DNA from 3 places in the Clostridium sp. 'White wine YQ' genome. Region 1 is predicted to be linked to each of the others. Evidence: a T-box and tRNA genes for the amino acid it is inferred to sense, from the RefSeq annotation. Region 1 holds a T-box; the other regions hold tRNA genes.
What was found. A T-box is a leader RNA that pairs with one kind of tRNA and senses whether it is charged. The one in region 1 lies ahead of argS (arginine--tRNA ligase), so its partner is inferred to be a tRNA-Arg.
Positions count from the first base shown of each region.

Region 2: it encodes a tRNA-Arg, which carries the amino acid that the T-box ahead of argS (arginine--tRNA ligase) is inferred to sense. The anticodon was not compared.
Region 3: it encodes a tRNA-Arg, which carries the amino acid that the T-box ahead of argS (arginine--tRNA ligase) is inferred to sense. The anticodon was not compared.

Region 1 is NZ_JAQYUU010000001.1:647,933-652,487, forward strand. Features, by position in the region: gene PTZ02_RS03105 (hypothetical protein) at 1-860, shown strand, start outside; gene PTZ02_RS03110 (site-2 protease family protein) at 1,122-1,760, shown strand; gene trmB (tRNA (guanosine(46)-N7)-methyltransferase TrmB) at 1,770-2,405, shown strand; T-box leader at 2,574-2,799, shown strand; gene argS (arginine--tRNA ligase) at 2,858-4,549, shown strand.
Region 2 is NZ_JAQYUU010000009.1:58,674-63,228, forward strand. Features, by position in the region: gene PTZ02_RS17565 (DUF2207 domain-containing protein) at 1-1,081, shown strand, start outside; gene PTZ02_RS17570 (pyridoxamine kinase) at 1,172-2,032, shown strand; tRNA gene PTZ02_RS17575 (tRNA-Arg) at 2,247-2,321, shown strand; gene PTZ02_RS17580 (hypothetical protein) at 2,753-3,202, shown strand; gene PTZ02_RS17585 (hypothetical protein) at 3,330-4,130, shown strand; gene PTZ02_RS17590 (hypothetical protein) at 4,120-4,555, shown strand, end outside.
Region 3 is NZ_JAQYUU010000009.1:30,912-35,466, forward strand. Features, by position in the region: gene PTZ02_RS17435 (AAA family ATPase) at 1-844, shown strand, start outside; gene PTZ02_RS17440 (DegV family protein) at 899-1,774, opposite strand; gene PTZ02_RS17445 (sensor histidine kinase) at 2,077-2,946, shown strand; tRNA gene PTZ02_RS17450 (tRNA-Arg) at 3,009-3,085, shown strand; gene PTZ02_RS17455 (hypothetical protein) at 3,314-4,141, shown strand; gene PTZ02_RS17460 (hypothetical protein) at 4,230-4,555, opposite strand, start outside.

The DNA of each region.
Region 1 (4,555 bases):
CAGAGAACGTGGATTATAAGATTAGCTTTGATGGAAAGTATCTATCTTATTTAAAAGATGGGATATTAAACATAATTGATACAAAAACAGGAGAATCAAAAAGTGTCAAAACTGAAAATGAATCAAAAATTTTAAATTATATTTGGCTTTCAGATAGAAATAGAATATTATTTGTAGATAAAGAAAGCAGTGAAGGAAAGAAGAGTAATTTCTTTTTAAATTATTACGATGCAAGTAAGAATGAAGTAGGAAAAGTTGAAAAGTTAGATTCATTAGATCAAGGCGCAGTAGTAGATAGTATTGATGCCTCAACGCTTCATAATGTAACTTATATAAAAGTTAATGAAAAAGGAGTCAAAGGTTTAGTTTATAGAATTGATATTAATCATAAAATTACAAAAATGAATCTAAACAGCTCGATAATTGGAAGTATAAAAGTAATTCCTCATGTGGATAGACTCATTTATGAAGATGATTTAAATGGAAATATATATGCGACTAATCCTAATATAAGGCTATCATTTACGAACAAAACAAAATTATTATATATAGATAGCAATGATGTAGTATATGTTGGTATTGCTGAAGGTGGAAAGATATCTAAAGTTATGTATGGTAGCTTAGACACTGATACAGGAAGTTGGAAAACAGTTCTGTTCGATAAACCTGTTGATAAAGAAAATATTTTTGTTTCTCAAAAAGGCGATGTAATGGTGAATGATATGTTACAAGGTATAATAAAAGATGTAACAATGTCAAAGGAATATAAATATGAAGGAACATATTTAGGTGTATATGATTTAGGAATAGCTTCAACATCACAAGGAAAACTTATTAAAACACCTTTTAATAAAGAGTAACTTATATAAGGATGGATCTGCTCCATCCTTTTTATAATATATAATGCATTAAAGAATTTACATGTCACTTAGAGCTTTTAGAAGTTTTAACTAAGAGTTTTGACATGAGATGTAATATGATTTTTGCATTATATATACTTAATAAATTGACTATAATCAGCAATAGTGGACATAGTTAGTAATAATGAATTTTTCTTTAATAGATAATTCATTATTTAAATTTCTTATGCTATAATATCATTTATATAAGGAGGATTGAAAATGAATTTTAATATGTTAAATATTGTACTATCTATACCTGCAATTTTGGTTGCATTTACATTTCATGAATATGCACATGCATGGATGGCTGATAGATTGGGTGATAAAACCGCCAGATTCCAAGGAAGATTGACATTAAATCCTTTAGCGCATGTAGACCCTATGGGATTTATTATGATTTTAATATTTGGATTTGGATGGGCAAAACCTACACCAGTTAATCCAAGGGCATTTAAAAATTATTATAAAGATGATTTAAAGGTATCTATAGCAGGACCATTAGCAAATTTAATTGTTGCTATTATATTTACTGTAATTACGGGGATATTTTTTCGCCTTACTATGGGAAGTAATGGGGATCTTGCTTATTTAACAGCAAGAATGCTTTTGATGATTGTTACAATTAATGTTAATTTATTTTTCTTCAACCTATTACCCGTGCCAGGATTTGATGGATTTAACATATTAGAAGATTTATTTCCAAGAGCATTTAGAAGAATTGGAGATCAAATATACAAGTATCAAATGATAATATTCTTTATTGTAGTGTTTTTTGCTTGGAAAGTAATATCAGGACCATCAGCAGCAGTTATAGAACAATTATCAAAACTAATGGTATTTGTAGCGAATTTATTTTAAGGAGGAACCATGAGACTAAGGAAAAAGTGGTGGGCAAGACCAGAATTAGAAGCAGATCCAAAGGTTATTGTAAATCCAAAGGAGTACAAAGGAAAATGGAGTGAGGTCTTTGGAAATAATAATCCTATATATTTAGAATTAGGTTGTGGAAGAGGTCAATTTGCAGCTTTAAATTGCAGAAACAATCCTAATATGAACTATATAGCAATTGATTTAAAAGATGAAGTATTAGTTAACGCCTTAAGAAGAGTTAACGAAGAAGGCGTAGAAAATATTAGACTGATACCTCTTAATATTACTTTTATAGAAGAGGTTTTTGATAAAGATGAAATTTCTAAAATATATATAAATTTCTGTAATCCTTGGCCAAAAGACAGACATAAAAAAAGAAGATTGACTCATAGCAGATTTCTTGAAATCTATAAGGGTTTCTTGAAGAATGGTGGACAAATTTGGTTTAAAACAGATGATAAAGAACTTTTTGATGAATCACAAGAGTATTTTAAAGAATCAGGCTTTAATATTGAATTCCTGACTTATGATTTACACAAATCAGATTTTAAAGAAAATATTATGACTGAATATGAAACAAAATGGACTGGCCTAGGAAAGAATATAATGTTTTTGACTGCTAGGTTAAAATGAGGAATAGAGGTTGTCTTAAATTTTCATTAAGGCAACCTCTATTTATATTAGCTAATGATATATTGTAACAAGTGGTTTTCATAGCAAAATACATTAAATAGAACTAATGATGCTATTTTTATTGACATTTTTTAAATGTAAAATGTATAATATGAATAATGTAATATTTTAAATTCTGGGAAGAGGAAAGTAGTTTAATTAGTATCTTTAAGCGAGCAGAGGATGGTGTAAGCTCTGTAGGAGAGATTAAAATGAAGAGAGCCTTGGAGAAGCTGCCTGGTGTTTTCTATTGGGTAGTCGCAATTTAAGCGTTAGATGATTGAGTGGCATTATAGTGTTTTAAGTATAACACTATTTTGAATTAGAGTGGTACCGCGGGAATTCCGTCTCTTTATTTTTATAATAAAGAGGCGTTTTTATTTGAAAAAATATAACAACTAGGAGGAAGAAAGATGGATTATAAAAAGATTGTAGCTGAAAGAATTGGTTCAGTTATTGAATTAGAGAAAGATAAGATTGAAGCATTAATTGAAATACCCCCAAATGGTGATATGGGAGATTATGCCTTCCCATGCTTCCAATTATCTAAAGTATTAAGAAAAGCTCCAAATATGATTGCAGCTGAGCTTAAAGATAAGATAAACGTTGAAGGGTTTGAAAAAGTTGAAAACCTAGGACCATACCTTAACTTTTTTGTAGATAAAGGATCTTTTTCAAAAAATACAATTGAAAATATTATAGATTTAGGAGATAAATATGGATCATCAAATATAGGAAATGGTGAAACTGTATGTGTTGAATACTCATCTCCTAATATTGCAAAGCCTTTCCATGTAGGACATTTATTCTCTACAGTAATAGGAAATGCTCTTTACAAGATGTTCAATTTCCAAGGATATAAATCAGTTGGAATAAATCACTTAGGTGACTGGGGAACTCAATTCGGAAAGCTAATTTCTGCTTATAAAAGATGGGTAGATGAGGAGGCTCTTGAAAGAGAACCAATAAATGAATTACTAAGAATATATGTAAAATTCCATGATGAGGCAGAAAAGAATCCTGAACTAGAAGATGAAGGAAGAATGTGGTTTAAGAAATTAGAAGATGGAGATCAAGAAGCTAATGAGTTATGGAAGAGATTCACTGAACTATCTCTAAAAGAGTTTAATAAGGTATATGATGAGTTAGGTGTAAAGTTTGATTCATATGCAGGTGAAGGTTTCTATAACGATAAGATGGATGTTGTTATAAAAGAACTACAAGAAAAGAAACTTTTAACTGAAAGTAATGGGGCACAAGTAGTAATGCTAGAAGATTATAATATGCCTCCATGCATAATATTAAAATCAGATGGAGCTACTATATATGCTACAAGAGATCTAGCAGCAGCTATGTATAGAAAAAATAATTATGATTTCAAAAAGAGCATATATGTTGTTGGATCACCTCAAGCACTTCATTTTAAACAAGTATTTAAGGTGTTAGAATTAGCTGGTCATGAATGGGCTAAAGATTGCGTACATGTAGGCTTTGGACTAATTAAGTTTGCTGATAGAAAACTATCTACAAGAAAAGGAGAGGTTATCCTATTAGAAGATCTATTAAGAGAAGCTAGAGAAAAGGTTCTTGAAACAATAAATGAAAAGAATCCTTCATTAGAGAATAAAGAAGAAGTTGCTGAAAAAGTTGGTATAGGTGCAGTAATATTTACTTACCTTAAAAATTCAAGAGAGAAAGATATAGTATTTGATTGGAAGGAAATGCTTTCTTTTGATGGAGAGACTGGCCCATATGTTCAATATGCTTATGCAAGAGCAAAAAGTATATTAAGAAAAGTTGGAGAAATTCAAGGGGAAGTAGATTATAGCAAATTAAGTTCTAAAGAGGAGTTTGAACTTATAAAAACACTAGAAAACTTTAATAAAAACATTCTTAGTGCTTTAGATAAGCTTGAACCTTCAATAGTAACTAGATACTCTGTTGATGTAGCTAAAGCCTTTAACAAGTTCTATAATTCTCATTCAGTTAGCAATTTAGAAGATGAAGGACTTAAAATAGCAAGAGTGAAATTAATCGAAGCTACTTGCCAAGTGATAAAGAATTCATTAGATTTGATAGGAATACAAGTTATAGAAAAAATGTAATTAAAA
Region 2 (4,555 bases), on a different contig from region 1:
CTTCACTGGTGAAGGGCCTAGTAGAGGAGTAGCAGGTAATATTGATAATAAGTTTATTAAACTAAGCTTAAGTAATATGGAAGAGAATGAAGTAATAGGGGCAACTGTACACTTTCCAGTAGCTTGGGTAAATACTTCAAAAACTATAGATAAAAACTATGATGAATATAAGAACGAATCACTTAAAGAAAATAATAAAACAAACATAGCAATAATGGTAGGGATAACCCTAGGAATGATATTAATAGGTGGCTCAATTTATGCTGTTAGTAATAAGAGAAAAAAAGAAATAGCAAAATATAGAGAAGACTATATATTCTTTAATGGAGATCATTATGAGGATATACCATCAGATATGACTCCAGCCTTAGTAACTGTCTTACTTGATAATAATGTTGAAATGAAGGATTTCTTAGCAAGTATATTATATTTAGCTAATAAAGGATTTATTAAGTTTGAAGAAAAGATAGATGAAGATAATTATGAGGAAGTTGCATTTAATCTAGTAAATGGGGTAGATAAATCTTATTTATTAAAGAGTGAAAAGTATTTATTATACTGGTTAAATAAATTATCACAAAATGGTAGAGTAGATTTTTCTACACTAATGGAAGATGCAAGTGAGAAAAGCTTTAGGGATAGATATAATGAATGGGTTAGCAGAGTAAATGAGGATGCTTATGACCTTAATATGTATGTCCACTTAGCAGGAAAAGATAGATTAACCAATGAATATGAAAATGAAAGACTTAAATGGAAAGCCTTTAAGAGATATTTAGTAGACCTAGATGATAAGGAAGGACTAAAGAAACTAGATGTATGGCAAAGAATACTCCCTTACGCTATTTCATTAGATATATTTGAGATGATATCAGAGCATATAAGAAGAACTCCAGGATATAATGATGCATATAATCCTATGTGTAATTATGGATTCTTATATTTCTATACAATGTCTTATCAGGATAACTTTAATGATCAATTTAGTCAAAGTGCTCCTAATACAAGTTCAAGCTCCAGCTTCACAGGGGGAGACGGAGGCGGTGGATTTGGTGGAGGTGGAGGAAGTAGTGCCTTCTAAAAATCATTAACTGTGATATAATTTAATATAGAAATTTAAATAGTGGGCTTATATAATAAAAAGCTCACTTTTTATTTGGGGGAATAATTTATGAAAAGAGTAGCAGCAGTACATGATCTATGTGGCTTTGGAAAAGCTTCTTTAAATACAATAGTTCCTATATTATCCTCTATGGGAGTTCAGGTGTGTGCATTACCTACAGCAGTTTTATCAACTCATACTGGTGGATATGAAGGTTTTGCCTTTGAGGATTTAACAGAATATATGGGGAAACATATAGAACATTGGAAAAAGCTTAACTTAGATTTTGATTGTATATATACAGGATATTTAGGTTCTTATAAACAAGTAGAACTTATAAAGGATTTTATAGAGTATTTTGAAAGAAAAGATAACTTGGTGTTAATTGATCCCGTAATGGGGGACGATGGAGAGCTTTATCCTTCAATAACTGAGGATATGGTTAGAGAAATGAGAGAGCTTATAGCTCATGGTGACATAATAACACCAAATGTTACAGAGGCTCAAATGCTGCTGAATATAGAATATAAAGGCTGTAGAAATATAGCTGAGTGGAAGGAAATATTAATAAAGCTATCAAAGCTAGGAGCAAAAAAAGTAGTATTAACTTCTGCAAAAGAAGAGGGTAATGATAAGGTATTAACCTTGGCTTATGATGGAGAAGAGGAAAGATTCTATAAAATAGAAAATCCTCATGTAGATGTATCATTCCCAGGAACAGGAGACACCTTTGCTTCACTTGTGGTTGGATATATGCTTAAGGAAGAAGGGTTTAAGGAAAGTTTACGAAAGTCCTGCAGCTTTATATATAAGATGATAACTGAGAGCAATGGCAAGGTTAAGGATATAAGAGAAGGCTTACCACTAGAAAGCTTCATGAGAGAGCTAATTATGGAGGAATTTGAGTTATTAGAGCTTTCTGAGATATAATTTGTAAGTTGACAGTAAAACCCTAATATATTAAAATTTAATAGTGATTTCCATGGTGTATTCTATAAATATGCTATGTAAATCTTACATATAATTTGAGTTTCACATTCAAATTATATAATTTAGATTCAACTATAATTTATACGTGCCAGAAAATTGTTTGAAACCACAATTTTCAAACAAGTATAAATTAAGTTTCATAACTAAATTATAGGCCTTCGTAGTTAAATGGATATAACAGTCCCCTCCTAAGGGACCGTTGTGGGTTCGATTCCCGCCGGGGGTACCAGTTGTTTAAAAAAGCTTAGCCGTTATGGTTAAGCTTTTTTTTGTTCATTGAAATGGATTAACTAAAATAGTTGACTCATTTATTTTTTTACAATATGTAATTTATTGTATGTTTTGAGCGTTATATATATTGAGAAAGATATCGTATCAAGTGAAATTAAATTATTGGAATTTGACAAATATAATTAGCATATTAAGTTTTTTATTTATAAAATTTAAAAACAATTCAAAATTTAGATAAAGATAATTAGAACGTAATGGAAATGAAACAAAATAATGATTAATATGTAAAATATTAGATTAAATTGTGTTACAAAATGTTATATTATTTTCAAAAAATTACAAATTATAACAAACATAATATGATATTATTTATTGGACAATGTGTGCACAGATTGTTAAAAATGTAGAATATTAGAAGGAGAGGATCAAGTGATTAATACAAAAAAGGTAGTAAAGGTGATGTTAGGTTTATTGTTATGCGCATTTATTTTTGGGAAGGATAACATAGCTCAATCTAAGGCATTTTATATGGCGTTGGCTCCATATTCAAGCTTTAGAGCAGTTGATGCAGATGATACAAGAGATTCAAAGGATTATTTAAGTTACTCAAGTGGATACATTAACTTAGCAACGATATATGATGTGGATTCATATTATGTACAAGCTAGAGCTGTAGCTAGCCCATATGCAGATCTAAATGCAGCAAGTAATATATATTCATCAACAGTATTAGCAAAACAAGGATCTGGGAATGTTCCGATTCCAGAAGGGTATAGTGGGAAAAAAATGAGTTTAGGAAGCACTTATTATCTTGCACTTAAGAATATAAATAGTACTACAGACTATAGAAATGCAAGTGGTACTTTTGGGTGGTACTAAAAGTAAGTTAGCTTATATCTAGTTATAAATATAAAGCATAGATTTTTTGTTTTTATTTGTAGCAATAAGGATACTATAGAAAACTTTGTTGCTACAAATATTACATTGATTGGTAGAGGAGAAGAATATGGTAATAGATGAGATTAAAAGGGCTATTAGTAGGAAAAGTTTTGTTTTTTTTATAATAGCGATGATTACAGTTAACCTGTATGGAATATATAGGAACATACCTGAGATTATACCTTATTCAGTAGCTTCTTTGTCATTGCAAGAAGCCATTAATTATGGATATTTCAATGAGTTTACAATCTTTACACAAACAAGTTCTATATATATGAATTTCATTCCAATTGTATGCTCTTTTGTATTTGGAATTTCTTTTTTACAGGATAGAAAAAAGGGGTTTAATAAATTTATTAATGTAAGAATATCTAATAAAAGGTATTGCATAAGTAAGTTTTTGGCAGGTGGTATAGTTGGAGGATTAAGTGTAACGTTACCAAGCACAGTTCTATTTTACATTCTTAATGTCTTTATAGGAGGAAGTATTAAAGATACAACAACTGCAGTAGGCGGGATTTTTAACGATATATTGATGTCACAGCCATATATATATGTTTTGCTTTTTTTTGTAGTTGAATTTGTTATTGGGTTTACATATTCCACTATAGCACTGGCAGTTTCAACGATAGTAAATAATGAAATTATAGTTTTGTTAGCTCCCGGGATATTTTTCTATGTGACTAATTATGTAACAGAAACTTTAAGATTACCATTACAATTTAAAACAAAAGTAACTACAGATTTTGTTTTATTAGCAGGTGGTATAAATGGGTATCAATTAATCATGCAATTCATATTTATCACATTAATTTTTGGAATAGCATTTTTCTATTTTTCTAGGAAGGAATATATATATGAGAACTGATATAAGTATGGTTAGCTTAATAAAGTATAACTTGATGAAATGTTACAATAAGAACTTAGTTATGGGAAGTTTTATAATTACCCTAATTACCTGCAAAGTTTATATGAGTAAGGTTACTGAATATTACAATACAACTGGAAAGGAGGTAAATCAATGGGATTATTTCTTTAGAATATTTTCTAATCCATTTGTTTTAGTGTGGTTAATAATTCCGTTAATTTTCTTCATAACAGCTCCAATTTCTAACGTAAATAGTGAAAATAAATATATTTACATAAGAGCACTAAATAAATATAAAATTATAATTTCTAAGCAAATAGCAAATTTAGCAATTATATCAGGAAGTATAGTAATCATTAGTATCTTAATATTTTCTCTAGGTATTTATTACAGTAGGTTTGGACTTGGGTGGAGTAACGCAATAT
Region 3 (4,555 bases), on a different contig from region 1:
TGAAGAGGAATATAGGGAATGCTTTATAGCAGAAGAAGTTATAAATTCACTAGAAGAAAAAGTTAAAGTATATTATCAGGACTTGAAATCTTTAAGTGATAGATTAAATAAAAGTATTGAAGAATGTAAAGACCTAAAACTTGAGGATTTAGAGGTCTTAAATGAAATTATTGAAAAAGAGAAAAAAGTACAAGAAGATATATTTAATAATGAAAAAGAATTATATACAAGAATATCAAATAATGAGGCAATATTAGAAAGAGTAAAAGTAATTAATCTACAGTGTGAAAAGGAAGAAAGTAAGTATAACATTGTAGGGGAGATAGCAAGAGTAGCAAATGGAGATAATAGCCAAAGAATAACCTTTGAGAGATATGTCCTTGCCGCATATTTTGATGACATAATAAAAGCAGCAAACTTAAGACTTACCAAAATGACGGGAGATAGATATTTACTAAAAAGAAAAGAAGAAAAGGGTAAAGGAAGAAAGCAGGAAGGCTTGGAGCTTGAAGTATTTGATAATTACACAGGAAAAGCACGTCATGTAAAGACTTTATCAGGAGGAGAAAGTTTTAAGGCTTCACTATCTTTAGCATTAGGATTAGCAGATGTAGTGCAAAGCTATGCTGGAGGGGTAACGGTAGATACCATGTTTGTAGATGAAGGCTTTGGAACATTAGATCCTGAATCACTAGATAATGCAATCAATTGTTTAATAGAACTTCAGCATAATGGAAGATTAGTAGGAATAATCTCTCACGTACCAGAACTAAAAGAGAGAATAGATGCTAGATTAGAAATAACACCTGCAAAGGAAGGTAGTAAGGCAGGCTTTAAGATTTAATATTATTCAATATAAAAAATCCCTTTAGTTCTCGACTAAAGGGATTCTTTTATATTATGGTTCTCTATTTTCACCTAAGAAGAATACTGCTAGAGTTCCAGCACCTGTATGGCTTCCTATTACAGTTCCAATATAATTTATTATTACTTCTTTTACATTAAAATCTTCTTTTATAGACTTAGCTAAAGCTTCAGCATCCTCAAAGCAATCAGAATGAGTTACCATGATTGTTTGATCTTCTGGATTAACAATATTCTTTTTCATATCATCTAATAAGTGCGCAGTAGCTTTTTTTCTACCTTTAGCTTTAGCAAAAGGAACAAGGGATCCTGCATCATTAATATACATAATAGGCTTAATATTTAATATTCCACCTACAACTGCAGTTGTTGAAGATATTCTTCCACCTCTTTTTAAGTGATTTAAATCATCAACAAAGAAGAAATGATTAACTTTAGGTATGGTAGCTTCTATCCAAGAAACCAATTCTTCCTTTGAACATCCTTCTTGTCTTTTCTTAGCAGCTAAGTAAACCAAAAGACCTTCGCCGCCAGAAGCAGCTTTTGAGTCAATTAAGGTTATATCTGCATCAGGGTATTCTTCTAACACTTCATTTCTTGCCATAACTGAACTATTAAAAGTTCCACTTAAGGCAGAGGAGAAGCCTATATATATAATTCCTTTTCCGTCTTTAACATGTTTAGTAAATTCTTCTGCAAATCTATATGCGTTAATTTGTCCAGTAGTTGGTTGTTCTAAATTTCTTATACCATCATAGAAGTCTTTGTATTTTAATGTTATACCACCGTCATCTACATACTCTTTTCCTTTAAATAAGCAAACCAATCCAAGTGATGTGACTTCAATTTCATTAAGTAAATCTGCGGATAAATCACTAGGTGAATCAGTTATGATAACATAATCTTTCATATCTACTCTCCTTTAATATATAGGATTTTAGCTTATAAACCTAATATATACTTCTTAGTAAAGTATATGTATAAAATATAAACTTAGGATAATACATTTATAATATCACTTTAATTCTAATGTATTAGAATTAATTATTCAATGGACTAATTTCATTGAAAAGCTTTAACAGTATATATTTTATAAATAAAGGGAATAATTTAGAGGATACAAATATATGGACAAATTTTCCAATTTATTGTAAAATTGTAAGGGGAGAAAGTTATATAAAGTGTATGCACTAAGATAGAGGAGTATATGCCATGGTTGAATTAAGGGAAGAGTCTAATTTTTATGAAATTTTGGGAAATACCTTAACTGATTATGAAAAGAAAGTTAACTTGTGCAAGGATCTTCAAGGTGTAAGAGAAGATTTTATTTTAAATATAGCACATGACCTAAGAACTCACTTAAATGTAGTTTTAAGTGTTATTCAGTTACTTAAAATTAAGCATAAGTCAGTGAATGAGGGTGACAAGAAGTGGAAAGAGTATACACAAACTATTACAAAAAGCTGTTACAAGATGTTAAAGCTTGTGAATAATCTTATTGATGTGACGAAATTAGAAAATGACTATTTTATATGTAATAAGGAAAATCTAGATATTATATGTTTAGTAGAGAATATAGTTAACTCTGTTAATGAATATGCTAAGGATAAAAACATATCTATAATTTTCGATACAAATGAAGAGGAATGCAAAATGTCAGTAGATCCCGAAGTTATTGACAGAATAGTTATGAATCTACTTTCAAATGCAATTAAGTTTTCTCCAAAAAATTCAGAAATTCTAGTTAATCTAACTGTTAGTGAGGAAGATGTAAAGATAGAATTTAAGGATCAAGGTCCTGGAATTCCAAAAGAAGAAATGGAGTTAATATTTAATAGATTCCACAAGGTTGTAAAAAATATTACTTCAGAGTATGAAGGAAATGGAATTGGACTAAATTTAGTATACAATTTAGTAAAAACTCACAATGGAAATATTTCTGTATATAATAATAAAGATAAGGGATGTAACTTTATAGTAACATTACCTAGGTGCATTGATGAAGAATGTGGATTCAGCAGAAAAATAAAAGCAAATACTAAGGTACAAGTATTAGAAATCGAATTTTCGGATATTTACTAGACTTCATGTATTGACTTTATAAAATTATATATGATATTATAAAACTTGTGAATTAAATATTTGCGGCGATAGCTCAGCTGGATAGAGCATTTGACTACGGATCAAAGGGTCGGGAGTTCGAATCTTCTTCGCCGCACCAAAACCAAAGGTGGTTAGGCTTGCAAAGGGGTGCTTGTTTATCCACTTTTTTATTTTGGATAAATGAGGCTTTTGCAGGCCTTTTTTTATTTGCTATAGAAATCCCTCATATGTATTTTTATGGGTTAACATGATAAAATAAACTTAAATATAATTTTGAGGAATATTATCAAAACAAAGGATAACTTTGTAATAATACTTAACTGAAAGATGGATTTGTGGGGGAAAAATGAAGAAACTTAATATTATATATGCAATTAGCATTATTTCTGTAGCACTAAGTTTAAATGGTTGCACAAAAAGCATTGGTGAAGATTATCAAAAATATATAAGTGCAGATGTAAATAGTTTGAGTGGTTTACTGGAGAAGTTCAATTTAACTAGTGTAGAAAGTAAACAAAACTATGAAGGTGTAGACAGGGATTATAAAGATTTAAATGGATGTATGGAAGTTATGAATTTATATTCTGTAGAAGGAACTGACATAACAATACTTTATAATTCTAAGTTTGATAATGGAGATGTTAGAGTTATACTTGTTAAGCCTGATGGTAAAGTAACCGATATTGTAAAAAATAATGGAGATGGAAGTATAAATGATAAAATACCTCCTGGAAAATCTGTAATAAAAATTATCGGTGTTAAGGCTACAGGAAATTTAAAAATAAATGTTACACTTACAAGTAATGAAGAAATAAGTAAGTTGGGAAAATTTGATAAAGATGGAGAGTACATGTTTCCATTAAAAAAACAAGTAAAAGGCAATTATTTTTCTGCAAAGTTTTATAGGGTAAATGTTTTGAATAATAAAATAGATAAATTAGCTAAGATTGATATAAATGGGCAAATTATAGATGGGACAGTAACAACAAAGTTTTCTGATGACGGCTGGGGAAATTCCGGAGTAGTAAAGGCTACTGTACAATCTAATTCTATTGAAAATATAGATATAAAAATAGATAATAAAAACTTCCAATCTACAAGTTGGGGTATTAAGGAAGGAAACTTTAGTCCGTCTGGTGGTGACTTACCAGATATTTTAAAAGGACTTAATTAACAAATTTATAGCTGCAATATTAATATATATTGTTTAGAAAGTGAGTTATCGTTGAGGCAAATTTTGCTCATTTAAGTCCCCATAAAGTTTAGTCCCATATAGCGTTTAATATGTCTAATAACTTATCAGTAGGTAGTAACTTACCAACAGGACCATATCCTTCGCCTTCAAAAGCCATTTCGTTACTGATTTCATCATTCTTATCTAGATCAAAATAAAGCTTAGTATAGGTAAAGGTCTCCTTTTCACCATTGTCTTTAGTGTATTCAAAGGTATGTTTTTTAGGGTAATCAAGTTCTAGAAGCATGCCTTTTCCTTTTATATCATCAAGCATAAATATACTTTTATATTGTCCTTTAATATTCTTAACTCTTGAATTAATCTCATTAACTAGGGCATTAAATTTCTTATCAT